DNA from 3 places in the Bradyrhizobium sp. NDS-1 genome. Region 1 is predicted to be linked to each of the others. Evidence: predicted binding sites of a transcription regulator. Region 1 holds the regulator's gene; each other region holds the start of a gene.
What was found. The regulator PhoB, encoded in region 1, activates phosphate uptake and scavenging genes when phosphate is short. The targets are predictions, from matches to a motif close to TGTCATNNANCTGTCAT.
Positions count from the first base shown of each region.

Region 2: a site for PhoB is predicted at 3,854-3,870, ahead of phnC (phosphonate ABC transporter ATP-binding protein). Genes of this name have one in related genera too.
Region 3: a site for PhoB is predicted at 2,153-2,169, ahead of phnF (phosphonate metabolism transcriptional regulator PhnF). Genes of this name have one in related genera too.

Region 1 covers NZ_CP136628.1:7,361,203-7,367,544, forward strand. The annotation lists gene RX330_RS34440 (Hsp33 family molecular chaperone) at 1-104, opposite strand, end outside; gene argF (ornithine carbamoyltransferase) at 387-1,310, opposite strand; gene RX330_RS34450 (aspartate aminotransferase family protein) at 1,310-2,518, opposite strand; gene RX330_RS34455 (GcrA family cell cycle regulator) at 2,976-3,488, shown strand; gene phoB (phosphate regulon transcriptional regulator PhoB) at 3,718-4,425, opposite strand; gene phoU (phosphate signaling complex protein PhoU) at 4,449-5,165, opposite strand; gene pstB (phosphate ABC transporter ATP-binding protein PstB) at 5,177-5,998, opposite strand; gene pstA (phosphate ABC transporter permease PstA) at 5,995-6,342, opposite strand, start outside.
Region 2 covers NZ_CP136628.1:7,213,240-7,219,581, reverse strand. The annotation lists gene RX330_RS33725 (selenium-binding family protein) at 1-509, shown strand, start outside; gene RX330_RS33720 (hypothetical protein) at 593-1,180, shown strand; gene RX330_RS33715 (DUF1045 domain-containing protein) at 1,190-1,888, opposite strand; gene RX330_RS33710 (alpha-D-ribose 1-methylphosphonate 5-triphosphate diphosphatase) at 1,907-3,103, opposite strand; gene RX330_RS33705 (chloramphenicol acetyltransferase) at 3,100-3,795, opposite strand; gene phnC (phosphonate ABC transporter ATP-binding protein) at 3,970-4,779, shown strand; gene phnD (phosphonate ABC transporter substrate-binding protein) at 4,842-5,777, shown strand; gene phnE (phosphonate ABC transporter, permease protein PhnE) at 5,851-6,342, shown strand, end outside.
Region 3 covers NZ_CP136628.1:7,206,874-7,213,215, reverse strand. The annotation lists gene phnE (phosphonate ABC transporter, permease protein PhnE) at 1-369, shown strand, start outside; gene phnE (phosphonate ABC transporter, permease protein PhnE) at 390-1,214, shown strand; gene phnF (phosphonate metabolism transcriptional regulator PhnF) at 1,387-2,118, opposite strand; gene phnG (phosphonate C-P lyase system protein PhnG) at 2,276-2,701, shown strand; gene phnH (phosphonate C-P lyase system protein PhnH) at 2,706-3,314, shown strand; gene RX330_RS33665 (carbon-phosphorus lyase complex subunit PhnI) at 3,318-4,421, shown strand; gene RX330_RS33660 (alpha-D-ribose 1-methylphosphonate 5-phosphate C-P-lyase PhnJ) at 4,418-5,308, shown strand; gene phnK (phosphonate C-P lyase system protein PhnK) at 5,301-6,098, shown strand; gene phnL (phosphonate C-P lyase system protein PhnL) at 6,107-6,342, shown strand, end outside.

The sequences.
Region 1 (6,342 bases):
GCATCGACCTCGTAGGGCAGCACGGCGTCATCGATCGAAACCGCCGATGGTGCGCGGACCGGGCCTTCGGGCCCGGCTTTCATGTCAGGAGATTGGGAAACCATGGCGGTCTATCTGGGGTCGGAGGTCGGGAAATGGAAGGGGGCGCGGGACGGCGTGTTCCGGATGCGAGTGGGTTGCACATCGCTACAGCAAACTCGGTGTCGTCCCGGACAAGCGAGCGCTGATCCGGGATCCATACCCACAGGGTCAGGTGTGGCGCGAGCTGGCAACCGCGAGTCCTCGCCAAATCACGTCCTGTGGCTATGGGTCCCGGATCGTCGCGCGCTTTTGGCGCGCTTGTCCGGGACGACGGCGGAGGGTGGCGCGGTCGCCCTCGCCACGGATTACTTCACCGCATCAAAGCACCAGGCCAAAATCCCCTTCTGCGCGTGCAGGCGGTTTTCGGCCTCGTCGAACACAACCGATTGCGGGCCGTCGATCACTTCATCGGTGACCTCCTCGCCGCGATGGGCGGGCAGGCAGTGCATGAACAGCGCGTCGGGCTTGGCCAGCGACATCAGCTTGCCGTTGACCTGGTAGGGCTTGAGCACGTTGTGGCGGTGCTCGCCCTCCTTGTCGCCCATCGACACCCAGGTGTCGGTGACGACGCAATCGGCGCCGCGCACGGCGGCTTCCGGATCGGTGCCGAGCACGATCGGCGCGCCGGTCGTCTTGATGAAGTCGCGCATCGCCTTTTTCGGCGCGAGCTCGGGCGGCGTTGCGACGTTGAGCTGGAACTTGAAGCGCTCGGCGGCGTGGGCCCAGGAGGCCAGCACGTTGTTGTCGTCGCCGGTCCAGGCGACCGTCTTGCCCTCGATCGGGCCGCGATGCTCCTCATAGGTCATGAGGTCGGCCATCACCTGGCAGGGATGCGAGCGCCGCGTCAGGCCGTTGATGACGGGCACGGTGGCGTTGGCCGCAAGCTCCAGCAGCGCCTCGTGATTGAGGATGCGGATCATGATGGCGTCGACGTAGCGCGACAGCACGCGCGCGGTGTCGGCGATGGTCTCGCCGCGCCCGAGCTGCATCTCGGCGCCGGTGAGCATGATGGGCTCGCCGCCGAGCTGGCGCATGGCGACGTCGAACGACACCCGCGTCCGCGTCGAGGGACGCTCGAAGATCATCGCCAGCGTCTTGCCTTCGAGCGGCTTGACCGGCTGCTGCGCCTTCTGCTTCGCCTTCATGGCGGAGGATGCGGCGAGCATGCGCTTGAGCTCCGACAGCGGGAGCTCGTTGATGTCGAGGAAATGTTTCGGCGACTTGCTCATCAGCTTGCCGCCCGCTTGGTCTGGCTGGACGAGATCGCAGCGCAGGCGCGCTCGAGCCTGACGACGCTGTCCTCGATCTCGGCTTCAGTGACGATCAGAGGCGGCAGGAAGCGCACGACATTGTCGCCCGCGCCGACCGTGAGCAGCTTTTCACCACGCAAGGCAGCCACGAGATCGCCCGACGGCACCACGGCCTTGATGCCGACCAGGAGGCCCTCGCCGCGCACTTCGCTGACGACATCGGGGTGACGGTCGATCACGGAGGCGAGCTTCTGCTTGAGCAGCAGCGACATTTTCTGCACGTGGTCGAAGAAGCCGGGCTCGAGCATGACGTCGAGCACGGCGTTGGCCGCCGAGATCGCCAGCGGATTGCCGCCGAAGGTCGAGCCGTGCGAACCGGGTCCCATGCCGGAAGCCGCTTCCGCCGTCGCCAGCACCGCGCCGATCGGGAAGCCGCCGCCGAGCGCCTTGGCCAGCGACATCACGTCGGGTGTGACGCCGGTGCGGCGATAGGCGAAGAGATCTCCCGTGCGGCCCATGCCGGTCTGCACCTCGTCGAAGGCGAGCAGCAGGCCCTTGTCGTCGCAGAGCTGGCGCAGCGCCTTGAGGAAGGCCGGCGTCGCGGCGCGCACGCCGCCCTCGCCCTGGATCGGCTCGATCAGGATGCCGGCGGTGTCGGGCCCGATCGCCTTCTTGACGGCGTCGAGGTCACCATGCGGGACCTGGTCGAAACCATCCATCGGCGGGCCGAAACCTTCGAGATATTTCGCAGAGCCGGTCGCTGCGAGGGTCGCCAGGGTGCGGCCATGGAAGGCGCCTTCGAAGGTGATGATGCGGTAGCGCTCGGGATGGCCCTTGGAGAAGTGATGATGGCGGACCAGCTTGATCACGCCCTCCAGCGCTTCGGCGCCGGAATTGCAGAAGAACACGAAGTCCGCGAAGCTCTCGTTGCACAGGCGCACGGCGAGCTTCTCGCCGTCCGGGCTCTGGAACAGGTTCGACATGTGCCACAGCTTCGTCGCCTGCTCCTGCAGCGCCTTGGTTAGATGCGGGTGGCAATGGCCGAGCGCATTCACGGCGACGCCCGAGGTGAAATCGAGATAGCGCTCGCCATTGGTCGCGATCAGCCAGCAGCCTTCGCCGCGTTCGAAACCGAGGTCGGCCCTGGCGAAAACGGGGAGCAAATGCGGCGCTGCGCTGTTAGTCATGACGGCCACTTGAATGTTGCGGACGGTGTGACGCGCGCATTGGGCAACGCACCATCGACCGGCCCGGAAAACGAAACGTGCCGCCTTTTAAGGGCGGCACGCGCGACTATCTTATGCCTGGCAAGACGGGTGTCAATGCCGCTGGGAAAGCCTCGGGAAACGCTGAATCCGTAGTCTTGCGGTGCCGATTTCGCGGGTTTTCACCACGGAACATGTGGAAGCGAGTCGGCGGACTCTTGCGCGGGAGTCACGCCATATTGTAGCGTTTGGATTGTCAGATACGACATCTCGTGCAGCGGTTCTGATCCCAAGAGTCCTCATGTACCGGCGTAAACGTTCGGGCGTCAGTGGCGCGCCCGGCGAGCCTTAAGGGATTCTGACGACACGGGTTTTTGAAGGCTTAGGCATTCGCTGCAAGGCCCCAGGATGGTTGGCCGGCAGCGAGGGAAAGGGTGCAATGACGGTTTTGACCTGGTCCGATGATCGCGTCGAGCAGCTGAAAAAGTTCTGGGAGGCCGGACTTTCGGCCAGCCAGATCGCAGCAGAGCTCGGCAATGTGACCCGCAATGCCGTGATCGGCAAAGTGCACAGGCTCGGTCTGTCCGGCCGTGCCAAAAGCCCTTCATCGGCAGCACCCCGGCCGCGCAAGGCGCGTCCCGCGCAGCACATGATGCGGGTGACCCGCCCCATTGCGCGCGGCAACACCGCGCTGGCGCAGGCCTTCGAGGTCGAAGTGGAGGCCGAACCGGTCACCTACGACAACGTGGTGCCGATGAGCCAGCGGCTGTCGCTGCTGGAGCTGAACGAGGCGACCTGCCACTGGCCGGTCGGCGATCCCTCGAGCCCGGATTTCTTCTTCTGCGGCGGCAAGGCGCTCTCCGGCCTGCCCTATTGCGCCCAGCACTCGCGCGTGGCGTATCAGCCCGCAGCGGACCGCCGTCGTGCACCGGCCAAGCCGAGCACGCGGTAAGTTAGCTGATTTGCTGACTGCAACGACGGCTGCCGTAGCGCGACGGCGCCTCAACCAACTCGGTGTCGTCCCCGCGAACGCGGGGAGCCATAACCACAGGGCGCAGATGTTGCGCTAGACGGTCACTCCGAGTCTTCGCCAAACCACGCCCTGTGGTTATGGGTCCCGGATCAGCGCTTCGCTTGTCCGGGACGACACTGAGTGTGTCGCCAGAATTTCCCAGAACCCCTTACGTCTGCTCCGCCTTCGCGAAGCGATCATCGAGCGCATAGCCCGCGCCGCGGACGGTGCGGATCGGGTCCTGCTCGCGGCCGAGATTGAGCAGCTTGCGCAGGCGGCCGATATGGACGTCGACGGTGCGCTCGTCGATGTAGATGTCGCGGCCCCAGACGCTGTCGAGCAGCTGCTCGCGCGAGAACACGCGGCCGGGATGCTCCAGGAAGAACTCCAGCAGCCGGTATTCGGTCGGTCCGAGATCGATCGGCCGGCCCGAGCGCGCCACGCGGCGCTTGTCGCGGTCGAGCTCGATGTCGCCATAGGCGAGCACGGTGGCTAGCCGCTCGGGACTGGCGCGCCGCAGGAGGCCCTTCACGCGCGCCAGGAGCTCCGGCACGGAGAACGGCTTCACGATGTAGTCGTCGGCGCCGGTCGCAAGGCCACGTACGCGCTCGCTCTCCTCGCCGCGCGCGGTGAGCATGATGATCGGCAGTTGCTTGGTCTCGGGACGGGTGCGCAGGCGGCGGCACAGCTCGATGCCTGACAGGCCGGGCAGCATCCAGTCGAGCACGATCAGGTCGGGAATGTGCTCCTTGAGGCGGGTGTCGGCGTCGTCGCCGCGCATGACCGTCTCGACGTCATAGCCGTCGCCTTCGAGGTTGTAGCGAAGAAGCTCGGTGAGAGCTTCCTCGTCCTCAACCACCATAATGCGTGCGCCCATGGTGTCGTCGCTCCTTGAGGTCTTCAGCTATTCGGGATCGTCGTGGCGAAGTTGGTCATGTCCCCCTTCGGCCGCTTGTCGGTGATCGCCTGGCCCTCGATCATGTAGAACACGGTCTCGGCGATGTTGGTGGCGTGGTCGCCGATCCGCTCGATGTTCTTGGCGCAGAACATCAGATGGATGCAGAACGAGATGTTGCGCGGATCCTCCATCATGTAGGTGAGGAGCTCGCGGAACAGCGAGGTGCAGATCGCGTCGACTTCCTCGTCGCCCTTCCACACCGCCATCGCCGCCGGCAGATCGTGCGCGGCGTAGGCGTCCAGCACCGACTTGACCTGCTGCTGCACGAGGTCGGTCATGTGCTCCAGGCCACGGAACAGTTTCAGCGGATGGAAATCCGTCTCCAGCGCGGCGACGCGCTTGCCCATGTTCTTGGCGAGGTCGCCGATGCGCTCGAGGTCGGTCGCAACGCGCATGGCGCCGACGATCTCGCGCAGATCGACCGCCATCGGCTGACGGCGGGCGATGGTGAGCACGGCGCGCTCCTCGATCTTCTTCTGCAGCGCGTCGAGTTCGGTGTCGATGGTGACGACGCGCTGGCCGAGCGCGACGTCGCGGCGGATCAGCGCGTCGACGGATTCGACGATCATGCGCTCGGCGATGCCGCCCATCTCGGCGACCAGTCGGGTGAGCTCCTGGAGGTCGGTGTCGAAAGCCTTTGCGGTATGTTCAGTACCCATGTCCCGTCTCCTCAGCCGAACCGGCCGGTGATGTAATCCTGCGTGCGCCGGTCGGTCGGCGACGTGAAGATCTTGCTGGTGTCGTCGAACTCGATCAGCTCGCCGAGATACATGAAGGCGGTCTTGTCGGAGACGCGCGCCGCCTGCTGCATGTTGTGGGTGACGATTGCGATCGTGTAGTTCTCGGACAGTTCCTGGATCAGTTCCTCGACCTTGGCGGTCGAGATCGGGTCGAGCGCCGAGCAGGGCTCGTCGAACAGGATCACTTCGGGCCGCACCGCGACGGTGCGGGCAATGCACAGGCGCTGCTGCTGGCCGCCGGAGAGCGACAGGCCGGAGGCGTTGAGCTTGTCCTTGACCTCGTTCCACAGCGCGCCGCCGCGCAGCGCCTTCTCGACGCGGCCGTCCATCTCGGACTTCGAGATCTTCTCGTAGAGACGGATGCCGAACGCGATGTTCTCGTAGATCGTCATCGGGAACGGCGTCGGCTTCTGGAACACCATGCCGACCCGGGCGCGCAGAAGATTGAGGTCGAGCCTGGGGTCGAGGATGTTGGTCTGGTCGAGCATCAGCTGGCCGGTAGCGCGCTGGCCCGGATAGAGATCATACATCCGGTTGAAGATGCGCAGCAGGGTCGACTTGCCGCAACCGGACGGGCCGATGAAGGCCGTGACGCGGTTGGTGCCGAGCGCCAGATTGATGTTCTTCAGCGCATGGTGCTCGCCGTAGTAGAAGTTGAGGTTGCGCGCGGTGACCTTGGCGGGTGCCTCGGGCAGCGGCTGCGAGCCGGGATGAACGGTCGGCGCGCTCACGGAAACAGACATTTCACTCATTTTGCAGTCCTCTCGGCGCCGATGATGCGCGCGCCAATGTTCAGGGCAAGCACGGTCAGGGTGATCAGCAGCGCGCCGCTCCAGGCGAGCTGCTTCCAATAGGCGTAGGGGCTCTGGACGAAATTGTTGATGGTGACCGGCAGGTTGGCCATCGTCTTGTCCAGGCCGAGGCTGAAGAACTGGTTCGACAGCGCGGTGAACAGCAGCGGCGCGGTCTCGCCGGCGACGCGGGCGGTGGCGAGCAGCACGCCTGTGATGAGGCCCGCGCGTGCCGCGCGATAGGCGATGCGCTTGATCACCAGCGAACGCGGGAGACCCAATGCGCTGGCGGCTTCGCGCAACGG
Region 2 (6,342 bases), 150 kb from region 1:
CCACGATCCCGCCCGAGCCCGCGCCAAAGGAGAAGCTCCCGCCGCTGCTGCAGGGCTTTGGTGCCGTGCCGCCGCTGGTGACCGACATCGACCTGTCGATGGATGACCGGTTCCTCTATGTCTCGTGCTGGGGCACGGGTGAAATGCGGCAGTACGACGTCACTGATCCGCGCAAGCCGAAGCTTGCGGGCTCGGTTCACATCGGCGGCATTGCACGCCGAACGGCGCATCCGAATGGCAAGGCCTTTGCGGCCGGCCCGCAAATGGTCGAGATCAGCCGCGACGGCAGGCGCGTATACTGGACCAATTCGCTCTATTCCACCTGGGACGACCAGTTCTATCCCGACGGAGTTCCGGGCGTGGAGGTGATGGCCAATGTCGGTCGCAACGGCGGCCTCGAGCTCGACAAGGACTACTTCGTGAGCTTCCCCGACGGATATCGCGCGCACCAGATCAGGCTCGAGGGCGGCGATTGTTCGACAGACTCGTTTTGCTACCCGTCGGTCTAGACGGGGGGCACGCGAGCCCGGCGCTTGGCTGGCTCTGGTTCGCTCTTGTTGCGAGCGGTTTCTACCACGGGGTCAATCCGGGGATGGGATGGCCGCTCGCGGTTTCGGCCGGGCTGATGGACAAGAGCCCACGCGCGCTCTTCCGCGCGTTGTGGGCACTGGCGGCCGGGCATCTTCTGGCGACGCTTCTCGTGGTGCTGCCGTTCGCATTCCTGTTCGTGCTGGCCGAGTGGCAGCGTTCGATCCAGCTCAGCGCGAGCCTTCTCGTCATCGCTTTCGGTGTCTATCGGTTGATCGCGCGGCGCCATCCCCGCGCGCTGGCACGAATTCCGCCGACGCAATTGGCACTCTGGTCATTTGCCGTTGCCATCGCTCACGGCGCCGCACTGATGCTCGTGCCGATTTATCTCGGGCTTTGCCAGGCCTTGGCACTCGATCCCGGCCATGAGGCGGCAGAAGCGCTAATGAAGGCAAATCTCGGGATGGCGGTGCTGGTGTCCTTCGTGCACGTGATCGCCATGGTCAGCGCCGGCGGAAGTCTGGCCTGGCTGGTCTACCGCTATCTGGGATTGCAGTTCGTTTCGCGAAGCTGGTTCAATCTGGATGCGGTTTGGGCGATCAGCCTCGTTCTGGTCGGCGCGGTGGCGCTCGCATTCAGTCTTGCGAGCTGAGGGTCATGCCTACCGCGCCAACGCCCATTCACCGATGATGCGGAAGCGTGCCCTCGCATCGTCCTGCTCGAACAGAGCGAGACGATCGATTGCCAACATGCCGAGACGGAGCGCGGCAAATCGCGCTCGCAACATCTCCAAAATCGGCCCGCGCCGCTCCGCATCGAGCCGCCCGGTCAGCGTCATGTGGAAGCGGAATTCTTCCATCACGTAAGGGTAGCCCCAGCGGTCGAGATGGTCGCGCTGCAGTTCGCTGAGCTTCTCGGGTCTGCGCCGCGCGCGGTCTTCCGCAGACAAAGCGGCGCGGAACGAGTCGAATTCGCGGACGCAATCGGCGGCGAGCGCTTGAAGTGCCTCGACAGGCTCGGCTGGAATGACGGCGATGAAGCCACTGATGGCATCGACGACCGGCCGGATCACAGGAAGCGGCCGCGGCTTGCCGGCGAATGTCGCGCAGGCGGCCATCAGCTCGGCATCAGTCTTGCCAGGCGCGAGCGCCATCGGCGCCTTCAGCGTGGCGTGAAAGCCGTATTTGCGGGGATCGGCGCTGACGTCGCGCCAGTCAGGCGCGACCTCCAACGCCTCGCGCGGAAATGGCAGCTCGTTGCCGGTGTAGGCATCGTAACCGAGCAGCTCCGCGCCGAAGCGCGAGAGCGCGTGATCGGCGCCTGCGGCAAAATAGATCGCGTAGCGGGGAAAACCTGTCATTGCTCGAGCATAGCCGGTTTAGGCCGCGACGACAGCTTCGCGTGGCGCCGCCGCCACAGCGGTGAGTAGCCGCGTCGCATCGGTGAGATGAACCAGCTTTCCGCCTGATATCACCGCGATCAGCCGCGGTCTCAGCTTCACGCTGTCGTCGACCAGCAGAATGTCGGCGCGGCGGCCTTCCGCGAGCACGCCGCGATCGGTAAGACCGGTCGCGCGCGCAGGGCCGGCGGAGACTAGGTTCCAGGCTTCGGTCAGCGGCAGCACGCCGTCGGCGGCGAGCCGGAACGCGGCGAGCAGCTGCGCGGGATAGTAATAGTCCGACGCCAGCACCGAGCAGAGGCCCTTGGCGATCATGTCGGAGGCCCTGGTCCAGCCGGTGTGGCTGCCGCCGCGCACGACGTTCGGCGCGCCGTAGACGATGGCATCGCCGTGGCTTGCCGCCGCCCGCGCCGTCTCCTCGTTGACCGGAAACTCCGCGATCTCAGCGCCGAGCGCGCGAAACTCCTGGCGCATTGCCGGTGTCGCATCGTCGTGCGAGAGCATCCGCACTTCGGCAGCGCGGGCCACGGCGGCGAGACGCGATACGGAAGCTGGCACCTCGTCCGCGCGCGAGACGACGCTCTCGACGAGGCGGTCGAAATCCTCGGCTGACAACCCGGTGCGCTCCACCATGCGGTTGCGCTTGCGCGGCTTGGCCATGTCGGCGACGGTGCCGTCCATGTGGTCGTTGAAGGCGAACAGGTCGACCCGGCGCTCGGAGAGCCACTGGCTGATCTCAATCTCGGTGTCGAGATTGTAGGTCTCGTGCCGCAGGTGGAAGCGGGTGTCGGCGGCGAATTGCGGGCGCTGCCGCTCGATTGCCTCCATCAGGGCGCGCGCGTTGTCGGCGCTGCGCAGGCCGGGTTCCCACGAACAGGTCGTGGCATGAAAGACCGTCGTGATGCCGTTGCTGATCGCCTGGCGATCGCTGTCGGCGAGCGCGACGTCGATGGGGAAATCGACGCCGGCGCGCGGCATCATCTGCCGCTCGAAGGCATCGCCATGCAGATCGACGATGCCGGGCAGCACCAGCAGATTGCGGGCATCGATCGCAAGCCGCGCCCGGCCGCGAGAGGCATCGATCGCGGCGATGTCCTGTCCGGACACCGCCAATGACGTTTCGACGAGCTCGGCGCCGATCAGGGCCCGGCCGCCCTCAAGGATGATGTCTGTCACGCGACCGCGCTTCGTTTGCTGGCAAGGGAACTAGCAAGGGAACTGGCAGGAGAATTGGTGAGAGATCTCGCCCGTGCTTCGTATGTCGCAAGGAAATCTTCAATCCCGAGCTTGCGGAAATCGGGCAGGGCTTCACGCAATTTGTCGTGATTCCAATCCCACCAGGCCAGCCGGGCGAGCCGTCCGGCGATCTCCTCGGAGAACCGCCGCCGCATGATGCGGGCCGGATTGCCGGCGACGATGGTATAGGCCGGCACGTCCTTGGTGACGATGGCGCCGGCCGCGATCACCACGCCGGTGCCGATGTTGCGGCCGGGAAGCACGATCGCGCCATGGCCGATCCAGACGTCGTGGCCGATATGGACGTGGTGCCGGCGCCGCCAGTCGAAGAATTCGGCATCGTCGCTCTCGCCTTCGAAATAGGCGCTGGAGCGGTAGGTGAAATGCGCCTGCGTCGCGCGGAGCATCGGATGATTGCCGGGATTGATCCGCGTCATCGCCGCGATCGAGCAGAACTTTCCGATGGTGGCGTAGGTGATCTGGGCATCGTTGACGACATAGGAGTAATCGCCCATCGCCACGTCATGCAGGATCGTGCGCGCGCCGACCTCGGTATAGGCGCCGAGCCTGGTCTCATGCAGCTTGGCCGAGGGATCGATGGTCGGCTGGACCGAAAGAGCTTTGGCGACCATGTTGCATCCGGAGTCAGGAGGGTGAGCGTTCCTCTTCGAGCGGCTTGATGACGATGTCATGACGCCGCGATGACAGGGGATGAGTTGTGCAGGATCGCCGCATTGCAACGCCCGTGTCACACAAGTGTTAAGTGCCGGCGTTAGCGGTTGGCCCCAGCTAATCTGGAGCGCTGCATGCTGGTGGTGGATGGTCTGACGTGTCGCTTCGGCGCAAAAGCCGCGGTCGACGACGCCTCGTTTCAAGTTTCGCCCGGCGGGTTCGTCGGTGTGATCGGACGGTCCGGCGCCGGCAAGTCGACGCTGCTGCGGAGCATCAACCGCCTGGTGACGCCGAACGACGGGCGCATCCTGTTCGACGGGATCGACGTCACCGCGCTGCGCGGCAAGGAGCTGCGGCAGTGGCGGGCACGCTCGGCGATGATCTTCCAGCAGTTCAACCTGGTCGGCCGGCTCGATGTCCTCACCAACGTCCTGATGGGACGCCTTGCCACGATGCCGGCCTGGCGCTCGCTCTCGCAAATCTGGCCGGAGCAGGACAAGGCGTTGGCGATGTCCGCACTCGAACAGTTCGACATTGCGTCGCTTGCCGCCCAGCGCGCCGACCAGCTCTCCGGCGGCCAGCAGCAGCGCGTGGCGATCGCGCGCGCCCTCGTGCAGCAGCCCGACATCATCCTCGCCGACGAGCCGATCGCATCGCTCGATCCGCGCAACACCAAGATCGTGATGGACGCGCTGCTGCGCATCAACAAGCATTTCGGCATCACCGTGCTCTGCAATCTGCATTCGCTCGATCTGGCGCGCAGCTATTGCGACCGCCTGATCGGTATGGCGCAGGGGCGCGTCGTGTTCGACGGGGCGCCGTCCGCGCTGACCGACCACGTGGCACGCGAGCTCTACGATCTCGAAGCCGCCGACGTCATGGGCACCGTGCCTGTCCCGGCGCCCGACGGGGTCCCGGCGCTCGGAACGGCCGCGGCCGCCTGAGCGGCGCCTGTTTCTTTTGCAAGTCTTTGCGTCAACCGACCCAAACTGATGAAGAGGGTAGCATGATCACTCGCAGATTAGTCCTTGCCGGCGCCGCCGCGCTCGCTTTCACGGCCTCCGCCTCGGCAAACGATTGGAAAGCCAAATATCCCGAACTGACTTTCGCGGTCGTCCCGGCCGAGAACGCGTCCGGTGTCACCGAGCGCTGGGCCCCGTTCATGACCTACCTGTCGAAGGAACTCGGTGTGGCGGTCAAGCTGCGCATCGCCAACGACTACGCCGCGGTGATTGAGGGCCAGCGAGCCGGCAATATCCACGTCGCCAGCTACGGCTCGGCGGCGTTCGCGCGCGCGCGCCTGACGGGCGTCAAGAGCGAAGCCTTCGCCAACGATATCAATGCCGATGACTCGACCGGCTATTATTCAGTGTTCTTCGTCAAGGCAAACAGCCCCTACAAGAAGATCGATGACCTCAAGGGCAAGAACCTCGGTCTCGTCGATCCGAACTCGACTTCGGGCAACAATGTGCCGCGTTTCGAACTCGACAAGTTGGGCATCCACGACGCCGATACCTATTTCAGCAAGGTCGTCTTCACCGGCAGCCATGAGAACGCGATGCTGGCGCTGGCGCAAGGCACGGTCGAGGTTGCCGCCAACCAGTGGACCAGCGACAACGATTCCACGCTGGCGCAGATGCTGACCAAGGGCATGCTGAAGAACGCCGACGGCTCGGCGATGAAGAAGGACGATTTCCGCATCATCCACAAATCGGCGCCGATCATCAACGGGCCCTATGCCTATAATTCCGACCTGCCGGCAGAGGCCAAGGCGGCCATCGCGAAGGCGTTCTTCGACGCGCCGACCAAGGACAAGGCCGCCTTCGATCGTCTCTCCGACGGGCAGAAGAAGGGCTTTCATCCCGCCACCACCAAGGACTGGGATGGCACGATCGAGCTGATCAAGTTCGTCGACGCGCTACGTAAGAAGAAGGCGTCCTGAGTTTCGGGACGAGGCACCTCGAGCCGGGTCCATCGACCCGGCTCTTTCTTTGACCGGACTTGATCTCAGGCCGATGACAACAGCGGTTTCGCTCCTTCCCGACCAGCAGCTCGCCATGCTCAATGCCGCCTATCGCCGGGCGGTTGGGCGCAAGCGGCTCCGCCTGCTGCTGGGGATCGTGGTCTTCGCCGCGGCGCTGCTGCTGGCAGCGATCGGCGCCGAAGTGAATCTGCGCACGCTCTTCACTTATTTCGGCAATTTCATCAGCTATTTCGACCGTATCCTCACGCTCGACACCGGTCAGCGCGTCTGGACCGACGTCGGTGAGTGGCTGTGGGGCTGGCGCAAATGGCTGAAGATGTTGGGCGAGACGCTGCTGATCTCCTATGTCGGCACGCTGATCGGTGCGACCCTGGCATTCTGCCTCAACTTTCTCGCGGCCGAAAACACCTCGCCGGCCCCCTGGCTGCGCTTCTCGGTGCGGCGCCTGCTCGAATTCGCCCGCACCGTTCCGGGCATCGTCTTCGCGCTGGTGTTCGTGATCGCCTTCGGGCTTGGGCCGATG
Region 3 (6,342 bases), 150 kb from region 1:
CACTCCACCGGTGCGCTCGGCAAGCTGTTTTCGGAGATCGTCGAGAACGCCGACATGAAGCCGGTCGAGGGCATCCGCTCGACCGGCGCGAGCTGGCTGTCCTGCATGCGGTTCGCGGTGGTGCCGCAAGTGACGGCGGGCTATGCCAGCTACGCGCTGCTGCGCTTCGAGATCAACGTCCGCGAAGCCTCCGTGATGGGCTTCGTCGGCGCCGGCGGCATCGGTCAGGAGCTCGTCGTCGCCATCCGCAAGTTCTATTACTCGGACGTCAGCGCGATTCTGCTCACCATCATCATCACCGTCTTCATCATCGACATCACCACCGGCTGGCTGCGCGGCCGCCTGTTCGGCGGGGAGGTGCGCACGTGACGAGGCCGCACGAGTTCGATATGCGAGAGCTTCGCGCGCGCCACCCCGATGTTTTCGACCGGCCCGCCTCGGCGCGCCTCGCCATGCCCGGGATGATCGTCGCGGCGTTCGCGATCCTCGTCTACGGCCTCGTCGATCTCGATTTTTCGCCGGCGCGATTCATCGCTGGTCTCAGCCAGCTCGGCTGGATCACATTGATGATGATCCCCCCTGATCCCGGCTCTTCGCTGCCGATCTATCTGAAGGCCCTCGGCGAGACCCTCTCGATCGCGCTGCTCGGCACGACGCTGGCCGCGGTGTTCGCGCTTCCTGTCAGCCTGCTTGCCGCGCGCAACGTGGTGCCGTCGAAGCTCCTTCGCTTTCCGGTTCGCCGCGTGCTGGATTCGATCCGCGGCGTCGACACGCTGATCTGGGCGCTGGTGTGGATCAACGTCGTCGGGCTGGGCCCGTTCGCCGGCGTGCTCGCCATTGCGGTGGCGGATTTCGGCGCCTTTGGCAAACTGTTCTCGGAGGCGATCGAAGGTGCCGACCAGAAACAGGTCGAAGGCATTCGCGCCTCCGGCGGGAGCGCGCTGCACGAGATCCGCTTCGGCCTGTTACCGCAGGTGCTGCCCGTGATCGCGGGCCAGGTGTTGTACTTCATCGAATCCAACACGCGCTCGGCCACCATCATCGGGATCGTCGGTGCCGGCGGCATCGGTCTCCAACTCGCCGAGCAGATCCGCGTGCTGGAATGGCAGAAAGTGTCGTTCTTGATCCTGATGATCCTGGTCGCCGTCGCCGCGATCGACTTCGTCTCGGGCAAGCTGCGCTTTGCGATCATCGGAAGGCGCGCGATAGCCTGAGTTTTTTCCTTCTCCCCTTGTGGGAGAAGGTGGCGCGAAGCGCCGGATGAGGGGTCTGTCTCCGCAAGTTCGGCGCGAGAGATTCGCTCGCGGAGAGAACCCCTCACCCGTCTCGCCGCAATCGCGGCGAGCCACCCTCTCCCACAAGGGGAGAGGGGAAGAAGCGGTCACGTCAGCCGTTCTCCACCAGAAACTCCACCCGCTCCGCGGCGAAGCGCGAATGCTTGGTCATCAGCGGCTTGCCGGCCAGATCGTGGTCGGTCGCGTCGACCACCAGGATCGGGCGTCCCAGCGCGAGATCGAGCCGGGCCGCATCGGTCGCGTCCACGATGCCGGCGGTGATCCGGGTCGCGCCGCGGCGATAGTCGCGCACGCCGAAATGTTCGAGCAGTTTCGTCATCGAGCGCGTCGCGGCGAACACGGCGCCCGCGTCGGGAAACAGCACGGCCGACAGCCAGGTGGTCGAGACGCAGATCGGCGTGCGATCGGCGAGGCGGATGGCCTCGATCCGCACCAAGGGCGCGCCGGTCTTCAATCCGAGCTCCCGCGCCAGCTCGCGCGTCGCGACGTCCTCCGTTGCCTCGATCAGCCGGCCATGCGGTTCGCGCCCCTCGGCGCCGACGATCTCGGAAAAGCGGGTACGCGAACGCAAGGGATAGGCGAGCTTCTGCGCCTCGACATAGGTTCCGCTGCCGCGCTCGGCCCGCACCAGGCCGCGCTCGGCAAGGGCCGCCAGCGCGCGCCGCACGGTGTGGCGGTTGACGCGATAGGTTTCGGCGATCTCCATCTCGCCCGGCAATTTGTCGCCGGCCGCAAAGCGGCCGTCGGCGATGCCGCGCTCGATGCCGTCGGCAACGAGGCGCCACAGCGCAACGCCCGACGACGCAGTGTCTTGCATGCTCATATCGCCGGTCAGCCTAGCCCAGAAATCACGGTTTTGTCACGAAACAGTCATGGCGCTCACTTATGAAGTTGTCTATTATCATAGACAACTTAGAATCGGCAAGTTCGGTGAATCGGTGACGCAGCACAACGACCAGAAAGCCCAGCGCAAGGCCGCCATGGCCGTGCTGGCGCACGCGGAGGCGGGCGAGATCGCCGCCCGCCTCCGCGACTTGGGCTTGAACTCGGCTCTGCCGGCCCATCAGGATCTGCGCGCCCCCGAAAACGGCGTCGTCATGCTGCGTGGCCGGGCCGGCGGCGACGGCGCGCCCTTCAATCTCGGCGAAGCCACGGTCTCGCGCGCGGCGGTCCGGCTTGCAAGCGGCGAGGTCGGCTTCGGCTACACGCTCGGGCGGGACGGTGAGAAGGCGCGGCTGATCGCCCTGTGCGATGCGCTGGTGCAGTCCAGGGATTTCGGCAGAGCGGTCGAACGGGACGTTATCGCGCCGTTGCGCGAGCAGCTTATGATTCGCCGCAAGCAGGCGGCGGCCGAGACCGCCGCGACGAAGGTTGATTTCTACACCATGGTGCGCGGTGAGGGGTGAGATCATGACCACGATTGCGGAACTGCCGCCGGGTTTCGTCGACAAGGTGCTATCGGCGCAATCGACTTTTCGCTCGGTGATGGACGCGATGGCGCGGCCCGGCTCGGTCCGGCGCATCGTGCCGGGAGCGGGGGCGCCCGACAGGATGATGCGCGGCACCGCCGCGATCGCGCTGACGCTGTTCGACCATGATACGCCGCTCTGGCTCGATGCGCGCATGGCGGAGAGCTCGGATTTGGTGAAATGGCTGAAATTCCACACCGGCGCGCCGGTGGTGCAGGATTCCTCGATCGCAAGCTTCGCGCTGATCAGCGATGGCGCGGAGCTTCCGCCGCTCGAATGCTTCGCGCTCGGCACCAGCGAATATCCGGATCGGTCGACCACATTGATCATCCAGGTCGATCATCTGGGCTCGGGACGCAGCTTCGAGCTGCGAGGTCCGGGGATCGACGGCGCCGCGACGCTCCAGGCCTCGATCAAGCCGTTCGATCTGTTCGAGCGCCTGCATGTCAACGAGGCGCTGTTTCCGCGCGGCATCGATGTCGTGCTGGTCGCCGATGACGCATTGGTGGCGATCCCCCGCACCACGCGCGTCGTGAGCAAGGGAAGCTAAAGCATGTATGTCGCAGTCAAAGGCGGCGAACGCGCCATTGAGAACGCCCACCGCCTGCTCGCCAATGTGCGGCGCGGCGACCAAGCCGTTCCGGAGGTCACGCTCGACCAGATCTCGGGGCAGCTTGGGCTGGCCGTCGACCGCGTCATGAGCGAAGGCTCGCTCTACGACCGTGAGCTCGCCTCGCTTGCGATCAAGCAGGCACGCGGCGATCTGATCGAGGCGATCTTCCTGGTCCGCGCCTTCCGCGCCACGATGCCGCGGTTCGGCGCGAGCGAGCCGGTCGACACCGGCGCGATGCGGGTGCAGCGGCGGGTGTCCTCGACCTTCAAGGACATTCCGGGCGGCCAGATCCTCGGGCCGACCTTCGACTATACCCACCGCCTGCTCGATCCCTCGCTCGCGCAAGGTTTTGTGCCGGAGGCGCCGGCGACTGCTGAGGCGTCGACGGCGCCAACGCCGCGCGTGACCGACATTCTCGGCCGCGACGGGCTGATCGAATCCTCGCCGCAGGCCGAAGACGGCGCCAGCGTCGGCGATCTCACCCGCGAGCCGCTGAATTTTCCGGCGGACCGTGACCTGCGCCTGCAAAACCTCGCGCGCGGCGACGAAGGCTTCTTGCTGGCGATGGGCTATTCCACCCAGCGCGGCTATGGCCGCAACCATCCCTTCGCAGGCGAGATCCGCTTCGGCGAGGTCGAGGTGGACTTTGTCGCGGAGGACGCCGGATTCGCCGTGCCGCTGGGCTCGATCGAACTCACCGAGTGCCAGATGGTCAATCAGTTCAAGGGCTCTGCGACGGAAGCGCCGTGCTTCACCCGCGGTTATGGCCTCGCCTTCGGCCAGAGCGAGCGCAAGACCATGTCGATGGCGCTGGTCGATCGCGCACTTCGCGCCCGCGAGCTAGGCGAGGAGGTGCGTGCGCCGGCGCAGGACGAGGAATTCGTGATGTCGCATTCGGACAACGTCCAGGCGACCGGCTTCGTCGAGCATCTGAAGCTGCCGCACTACGTCGATTTCCAGTCCGAGCTCGGCCTCTTGCGCAAGCTGCGTCAGGAGTTCGCGGATGCCCAGGCGCCCGATGCCATGAAGGAAGCCGCGGAATGAACGCGCCCGCCTACAACTTTGCCTATCTCGACGAGCAGACCAAGCGGATGATCCGCCGCGCTATCCTGAAGGCGATCGCCATTCCCGGCTATCAGGTGCCGTTCGCCAGCCGCGAAATGCCGATGCCCTATGGCTGGGGCACGGGCGGCGTCCAGGTCACCGCCGCGATCCTCGGTCCACAGGACGTGCTGAAGGTGATCGACCAGGGGTCCGACGACACCACCAACGCGATCTCGATCCGCAAGTTCTTTGCCAAGACCGCGGGCGTCGCCACCACGACGGCGACGGAGGAGGCGACCGTGATCCAGACGCGCCACCGCATCCCGGAGACGGCGCTGCATGAGAATCAGGTGCTGGTCTATCAGGTGCCGATCCCGGAGCCGCTGCGCTTCCTCGAGCCGCGCGAGACCGAGACGCGGCGCATGCACGCGCTCGCCGAATACGGCCTGATGCATGTGAAGCTCTATGAGGACATCGCCCGCTTCGGCCACATCGCCACCGCCTATGCCTATCCGGTAAAGGTGAACGCGCGCTACGTCATGGACCCGTCGCCGACGCCGAAATTCGACAATCCCAAGATGGATAATTGCCCGGCGCTGCAACTCTTTGGCGCCGGCCGCGAGAAGCGCATCTACGCGATCCCGCCCTACACGAAGGTGGTGTCACTCGATTTCGAGGATCACCCGTTCGAGCCTTACCGCTTCAACGCGCCCTGCGCGCTGTGCGGCGCGGAGAATTCCTATCTCGACGAGATCGTCACCGACGACAAGGGCAGCCGCATGTTCGTCTGCTCGGACACCGATTATTGCGAGGGCCGTCAGGCCGCTGGCCATCACGGCAGCCTCAGCGCTGCGCCGTACAAGGAGAAGGCGGGCGCACATGGCTGATCTCGATGCCCTTGAAAGCGACCAGCCGCTGCTGGTCGCGACATCTCTCAGCAAGTCCTTCGGCCGCATCGCCGCGTGCCGCGACGTGTCGTTCGCGCTCTATCCCGGCGAGGTGCTGGCAATCGTCGGCGAGTCCGGTTCGGGCAAGTCGACGCTGCTGCAGCTGCTGTCGGGCCAGCTCGCGGCCAGCGGCGGGCATGTGTCCTATCGGATGCGGGACGGGGTCGCTCGCGATCTCGCCACGCTCGGCGAGGCCGAGCGGCGCTTTCTGTTCCGCACCGATTGGGGATTCGTGCATCAGGATCCCGCGCAGGGCCTGCGCATGGCGGTGTCGGCCGGAGCCAATGTCGGCGAGCGGCTGATGGCGGTGGGCTGGAATCACTATGGTCGCATCCGCGACACCGCATCCGACTGGCTCACGCGTGTCGAGATCGACATCGCCCGCATCGACGATGCGCCGCGGACTTATTCCGGCGGCATGCGCCAGCGCCTCCAGATCGCCCGCAACCTCGTCACCGAGCCGCGGCTGGTGTTCATGGACGAGCCGACCGGCGGGCTTGACGTCTCAGTGCAGGCCCGCCTGCTCGACCTCGTGCGCAGCCTCGTCGCCGAGCTGCATCTGGCCGTCATCATCGTCACCCACGATCTCGCGGTCGCGCGCCTGTTGTCGCACCGCGTGATGGTGATGAAGGGCGGCCGGGTCATCGAGACCGGTCTGACCGACCAGGTGCTCGACGATCCCCGCGAGCCCTATACGCAACTCCTCGTCTCCTCGATTCTGCCGCCATGAGCTCACAGATGACCGCAATGATCGAAATCGCTGACGCCAACAAGACCTTCACGATGCACCTGCAGGGCGGCATCGAGCTGCCGGTCGTCAGCGGCGTGACCTTCCAGGTCAATCCCGGCGAGTGCGTGGTGCTCTCGGGGCCATCGGGCGCCGGAAAATCGTCGATCCTGAAGATGATCTTCGGCAATTACCGCTGTGATTCGGGGCGCATTGGCATCCGCCATCGCGGTGCGCTGATCGATCT